DNA from 3 places in the Spirosoma rhododendri genome. Region 2 is predicted to be linked to each of the others. Evidence: riboswitches for the same ligand, from Rfam matches in the RefSeq annotation. Region 2 holds a riboswitch; each other region holds the start of a gene.
What was found. Region 2 has a riboswitch for cobalamin ahead of HH216_RS15435 (cobyrinate a,c-diamide synthase). Riboswitches for the same ligand answer to the same signal wherever they lie in the genome.

Region 1: linked by a shared signal. The riboswitch ahead of HH216_RS01245 (TonB-dependent receptor plug domain-containing protein) and the one ahead of HH216_RS15435 (cobyrinate a,c-diamide synthase) in region 2 are both predicted to bind cobalamin.
Region 3: linked by a shared signal. The riboswitch ahead of metE (5-methyltetrahydropteroyltriglutamate--homocysteine S-methyltransferase) and the one ahead of HH216_RS15435 (cobyrinate a,c-diamide synthase) in region 2 are both predicted to bind cobalamin.

What each region holds. Positions count from the first base shown of each region.
Region 1 is NZ_CP051677.1:309,402-311,666, reverse strand. It holds gene HH216_RS01250 (M16 family metallopeptidase) at 1-889, shown strand, start outside; cobalamin riboswitch at 1,114-1,315, shown strand; gene HH216_RS01245 (TonB-dependent receptor plug domain-containing protein) at 1,427-2,265, shown strand, end outside.
Region 2 is NZ_CP051677.1:3,707,128-3,709,392, forward strand. It holds gene HH216_RS15435 (cobyrinate a,c-diamide synthase) at 1-1,313, opposite strand, end outside; cobalamin riboswitch at 1,484-1,668, opposite strand; cobalamin riboswitch at 1,716-1,921, shown strand; gene HH216_RS15440 (hypothetical protein) at 2,033-2,265, shown strand, end outside.
Region 3 is NZ_CP051677.1:4,948,333-4,950,597, reverse strand. It holds gene HH216_RS20590 (FAD-dependent oxidoreductase) at 1-513, shown strand, start outside; cobalamin riboswitch at 714-916, shown strand; gene metE (5-methyltetrahydropteroyltriglutamate--homocysteine S-methyltransferase) at 1,085-2,265, shown strand, end outside.

The DNA.
Region 1 (2,265 bases), 2.4 Mb from region 2:
CTCGTATTTTGGGCGGTTCGTCTACGGCGACAACCCCTACGCCAACCCGATTTCGGGGACACCTGCGTCGGTGTCGGCGATTTCGGCGAATGATGTTCGGCAGTTTTATCAGAAAAATTATACCACCGACCGGGCGGCTATCGCCATCGTCGGCGACTTCAACACGGCCGCGATGAAAAAGCGCATGACCGATCTGTTCAGCAACTGGAAAACGGCGGCTTCCACTACGCCCCGGCTGGACGAACCGGCGTTGGCGTTCAGCGGTCCTCGTGTGCTGCTGGTCAACAAAGACGACGCCCGCGAAACGACGTTTATCATCGGTGGTAAGGGTATCAAGCAGAGTAATCCCGATTTTATTCCCGTCACGGTTGTCAATACGATTCTGGGTGGGCGATTTACGTCGTGGCTCAACGATGCGCTGCGCGTGAACTCCGGCCTGACCTACGGGGCCAACAGTCGATTTGCGACGTATCGGAACAGCGGTACGTTTGTCGTATCGACATTCACGAAGAATAGTAGCACGATCCCCGCGATTGACTTGGCCGTTCATGTGCTCGACAGCCTGCACCGCACCGGTATCGACGAGAAGACGCTGACATCGGCCAAAAACTACGTCAAAGCCGATTTTCCACCTCGCTATGAGTCAGCGAGCGAGTTGGCCAACCTGCTGACGGATATGTTTAGCCTGGGGTACGATGAGTCGTTTATCAACAATTTTCAGAAGAACGTCGACGGGCTGACGGTAGCCAAAACGCGGCAGATCATCGACCAGTATTTTCCTGACAAGAACCTGCAATTCGTGCTGATCGGAAAGGCCGATGCGATTCGGGATAAGGTGAAAAAATACGGTGCCGTTACGGAGAAAGAAATCAAGGCAGAAGGCTTCTAAGTGGCCCTCTTTCGTGATGAGGTTACCGTTCGCGAACCCGTTTGCACCGCTCAATCAATAAACATAGGACGGAGTGAGGGGGCTACATACGTTTGACCATCTGGCAGGTAGTGGGTATTTACCCATGACTGACCAAGTAACGAGGTAGTCTTTCCGTTACTATTCCACCTGTTCAATAATTCAGCCCCGAGCAATCGGGGCTGTTTTTTTAGGTGATTCCCGTACCTTTGTCGCGAGTTATCGGTGCCTGATGCCGCTCCGTAGTGGCGTTCATGGCTTAAAAGGGAAGTTGGTGGAAAACCGACGCTGTCCCCGCAACTGTAAGTCTGTACAAACCCGGTTCAATCTGCATGGCCACTGCCTACGGGCGGGAAGGCCCGGACCGGGACGACGAGCCAGGAGACCTGCCGATGACCATCCGCTGCCGAATCGTTCGGAGGAAACGGCCCGGTCGCGTGCTGACGCAAACACGCACGAGAACTGAATCAGATTGTGAAAACCCACGGATGGTTTTGGGGGGCTGTTGGGCTTTCGCTGATGGCTAGCTGGCCTGTTGGCGCGCTCGCCCAAACCACCACAACCGTACCCGACTCCGCCGTGGCGCTGTCGGCGGTGACGGTGCGGGCTATCGCGCCTGAACGGTTTCTGGCGGGGCAAAAAATTCAGCGCATCGATTCGACCACACTGCTTCAGTTTCGGTTCAGCACCATCACCGACCTGCTGACGTACAATACACCCCTGGCGTTTAAGAGCTACGGCCCCGGTCAGCTGGCTACGGTATCCTTTCGCGGTACGTCGGCCAACCACACGGCGGTTCTCTGGAACGGCATCAATATTAACCAGCCGAACCTCGGCCAAACCGATTTCTCAACCGTGCCCGTCGCGGGTTTCGATAAACTGGCTGTGCAATATGGCTCAGGGGCCAGTGCCATCGGCTCCGATGCCGTGGGCGGTAGCATTCTGCTGGGAAGTCAGGCCGACTGGCAAACGCGGCTGGGCGTGACGGTGGGGCAGCAACTGGCGTCGTTCCGTAATAATCAGACGCAGTTGGGGCTTCGCTACAGCAGTGCGCCGGGGGCAAACTGGCAGGTGTCGGGCCGGACGTACCTGTACCGGAGTCAGCTGAACAACGACTACCCGTACCGCGAATTTCGTAACTACTTCGTCGATCAGGCCACGACGGCGCAACGGGGGCTGGTGCAGGATGTGTACGTGCGGCACCGCAACGGTCAGCAACTGTCGGTCAATGCCTGGTTGACGGATAATGATCTGATCCTGAGCCCGCAGGATGCCATTGCGCGGGAGCGAACCCGTACGCAGTCGGCGCGGTTGCTGACGACCTACGCAGCCGGGGCCACAACCGTGCGGCTGGGCTG
Region 2 (2,265 bases):
AGGTGAACGTAGGACGCGAACGTGTTCTGAACGCGGTATAGCTTCGTCTCGACCGGAATGCCTTTGGCGTTGCTGATCGACGCGACAGAGGGCAGGGGAGTTGGTTCCGCCAGATTGGAATAGTGGAATTCGTGGCCGTTGATACGCATGTCGTTCCAGTTGACGGTTCGGTAGCCCAGCGTCAGTTTGGCGGCTTGCATCGAGGTCGTTACGTCCAACACCCCCGCCATCGGCCAGGCTGTTCCAGACCGGGTCAGGCGGGACTGGACTTGAATGGATTGACTTAGGTACATCAACCCACCACATTCGGCGTAAGCTAGTCCACCCGACAGGCAGTAGTCGTGGATACTGGTACGCATGGATTCGTTCGCGCTCAGTTGCTGCGCGTGCAATTCGGGGTAACCGCCGGGCAGGTACAGAAAATCCGTGTCGGGTAAAACCGAATCGTGCAGAGGGCTGAAAAACGTGACGGTGCCGAACTCCGCCAGCCGGTCGAGGTTTTGTTTGTACGTGAACAGAAAGGCTTCGTCCCGTGCTACGCTGATTCGGCGCGTCTGCCGTTCCGATACCGACGTAGTTGCTGGTGCCACCACCGGTGCAGCGGTCTGCGTGACGGTCAGCAGCCGGTCGAGGTCGACGGTTTTGGGTAGTTCGTCGGCGATGGCCTGAATGATCTGTTCGTAATCCGTTTCGGACGACAGGTGCAGCCCCAGATGCCGCGAGGGAATGGCAAAGCGCGGGTTGTTGGGCAAATAGCCCAGCGGTTCTACACCCACATCGGCGCAGGCGTCGGCCAGAAACCGGTAGTGCGATTCAGACCCAACGTTGTTGAAAATAGCCCCGACCAACCGGATACCCGCGTAAAAATTCTTGAATCCGTAGAGCAGCGGGGCCACCGAATACGCCATCGCCTTCGCGTTGACAACCAGCACGACGGGTATGTCCAGTAACTCCGCCACGGCCGCGCTACTGCCCTGCATCCGATCCGACCCGTCGAATAACCCCATCACCCCCTCCGTAATCGCGACGTCAGTCTCCTGCACGTATCGCCCATACGAAGCCCGTACGTGCTCCGGCGACGCCATGAATAAATCGAGATTGATGCTGGGCGGCAGTCCGTTGGGCGGCACTCCGTTGGGTCGACCGGCCGCCGTGCTGTGGTGCTGCGTGTCGATGTAGTCGGGGCCGCACTTGAACGGCTGCACCTGCAATCCCCGGTTTGCCAGCGCCCGCAACAGCCCCAGCGTGAGGGTCGTCTTGCCGGAACCGCTGGACGGTGCCGCGACAAGGAACTGAGAAAAGCGTTCAGCCATGCGTAACGTGGGTTGAGTCGTGAGCAGACCAACGGCCGAACCGGTATTTCTGTGCGCTGGCAGTATGGAGAAGAGGGGGTTGGTAGGCAGGCCTATACTGCCGTTCTTGCTGATACCATACCGGTAAGTCAGCACGCACCAAACCCGACCTAGCTTCAAACCGCGGAAGCGTTGTCGTCTCGAAACAGGCAGGTCTCCTGACTTGAACCATCGCTGCCGTCCTTCCCGAATCGACGGGTTAGTGGACGCTTGTGAGCAGCGACTTGATGCGTTCGTACAGTTGCGCGACAGTTCGGGCTTATCCCGATTCCCTTTTCACCACCTATAGGGTGGCACCTGTTTCGGTTGGAAGAAATGACGTCGAAACGTTAATCGATACCAAAGGTAACGCGAAAAGCCCCTACTTTTGCAGCTGTTAGCTGGTGCCCTTCCGTTGCGGAGGGCTTAAAAGGGAATCCGTCGCCCCGCCGATGCGGAGTTAATCGGAGCAGTTCCCGCTGCTGTATAGTTCACAAATCAGGCATTGACAATACGCCACTGTTCCGGACGGAATGGGAAGGCGTCGGTGCTGAACGAGCCAGAAGACCTGCCGCGAACATCATAACCGGGTTGCTTTCGGGACCAAAAGCGGCAGGAAAGTCAACGGATGCGCCGATGCGGCAGCGTCCGGGCTTTTTTCGTGCGCACTTCCCAACGGTCAGCCCCAATCCGTTGCGCACATGGTCAATCCGTTACTCCTCGATTCGTTACTGCTGGGGGTTCAGCACTCCTTCGAACCCGATCACATGGCTGCCGTGTCGGTACTGGCGTCGGAGAAAGAAAAATCAGGCCGTCGGCATCTATGGCGGGTCATCTGGCGGTCGTCGCATTGGGCGCTGGGGCATTCGTTCACGCTCATTCTGTTTGCCTGCTTCATTCTGTTACTCAAATCGGCCCTGTCTCTCAACATCGC
Region 3 (2,265 bases), 1.2 Mb from region 2:
CCCGACGTGATGGGTACCACCGATGGGCTGGCCAAATACCCGTACATCCGGGAAGCCCGGCGCATCAAACCCGTCTTCCGCGTATTGGAAGAATACGTTGGAGCCGATAACCGGGCGCTGATTACGGGGCAGAAAACCGGGAATAAAGCCGCGCCCTTCGCCGACAGTGTTGGTATCGGCTACTACCATATCGACCTGCACCCCAGTACCAGCGGCAACAACTACATCGACTTTGGGTCGTTGCCGTTTCAGATACCGTTGGGGGCTTTACTGCCGCAACGAATGGAAAATCTGCTGCCCGCCTGTAAAAATATCGGTACGACACACATCACCAACGGCTGTTACCGACTGCACCCCGTCGAGTGGAGCATCGGCGAAGCGGTTGGGGCGTTGATTTCGTTTGCCATCGATAGAAAGGTGCCACCCCGTGCCGTGCGCGAAAAGCAAAACCTGTTGGCCGACTTTCAGCAACTGATTCGTTCGCAGGGTATCGATACGCAGTGGCCTGCCTAGTCCGGTCATCAGCGAGTGGGGCAGCAAATCTCGTCGACCGACGGTTTTGCCAGAAAAAATCTGGTCGGATAAGCGTTTGAGGGTCAGGCGGCAACACCGGGCTATGACCTGCGCGGCCAGTCTGCTTACGGTGGGCCGGGTGCGTCATCGTTGTGATTGTCCGGCCAATGCGACTAGCTTTGCCCCAACGTTCTTTGTTTTCCGTCAAACAGGCTATTGGTTTTCCTGAGAGGTTCAGGAGATTAAAAAGGAATCGTGTGAAATTCACGAGCAGACGTTGCTACTGTCAGTGACCATCAGAAAAGGGTTTGCCCTCGATGTCCATTGTCCCCGTTACCAGGGGATGAGAAGGACGGCAAATACCGTCACAAGCCAGGAGACTTGCCCTTAGCCTTGCTGATTACGCCCACACGGCCCTGGGTTCTATCACGTATTGACCACTTTTTCCCGTTTCATTTTTCCGCTCCATCACCGGGGCCGGGTGTGGTGTGTCGTATCGATAGAGTTTGGAGTTGGGTAGGCGTATGGAGTTCGGCATCGAACGCGATCAACCATTTTTCAAACCATTTTTATGATCGCACACAATCTCGGCTATCCACGAATTGGTAGCCACCGCGAACTCAAACGGGCCTGCGAACAGTTCTGGGCCAACAAAATCACGTGTCAGCAGCTAGAGGACGTCGGGCGGCAAATCCGCACCGATAACTGGCTGACCCAACAGCAGGCGGGCATCGCGCTCGTTCCCTGCAACGACTTCTCGTTCTACGATCAGGTGCTCGACCTGTCGCTGACGGTAGGGGCCATTCCACCCCGTTTCCAGCCGCTGCTCGACAGTGCCGAACCGGACGATGACCACCTGACGCTGTACTTCGCCATGGCGCGGGGTTATCAGCAGAACGGCCTCGACCTGAAAGCGATGGAGATGACCAAGTGGTTCGACACAAACTACCACTACATCGTTCCGGAATTCTCGAAAGACCAGTCGTTTACGTTGCTGTCGGAACGCATCTTCACCCAGTTCGATGAAGCCCGGCAGACGCTTGGCGTGGTGCCGAAACCGGTGCTGATTGGCCCCGTGACGTATCTGTTGCTGGGCAAAGAGAAAGACGTCGACTTTGACCGGCTGGACCTGATCGACCGGCTGCTGCCCGTCTACGAACAGATACTGAGTCGCCTTCAAACGCAGGGTGCCACTTGGATTCAACTGGATGAACCGGGTCTGTCGCTCGACCTGACCGATGCCCAACGCGCGGTGTTCGCCAAAACCTACGCCCGGCTACGCGGACAATTCCCCGACCTGAACATCCTGCTGGCGTCGTATTTCGACTGCTACGGCGACAACCTGAACCTGGCCCTGCAACTGCCCGTCGACGCGCTGCACCTCGATCTGGTCCGCTGCCCAAGCCAACTGGACGACATCCTCCAAACTGATTTTGCCAGCAAGTCGACGCAGCTTTCAATAGGCGTCATCAACGGGCGGAATATCTGGATCAATGATCTGGAAAAGTCGCGACAGACGATCCAGCGGGTTGTCAATGCTATTGGTAGTGAGCGGGTTATGCTGGCACCATCGTGTTCGCTGCTGCACGTTCCCTGCGATTTGGCTAACGAAACGGCCGAGCAGGGCCTGACGCCCGAAATCAAGCAATGGCTGGCCTTCGCCCGGCAAAAACTGGACGAACTGGCCACGCTCACGACGCTGTTCAACGACCCCGCCAATGCGTCAGCGAATGCGGTTCTGGCGGCAAACCA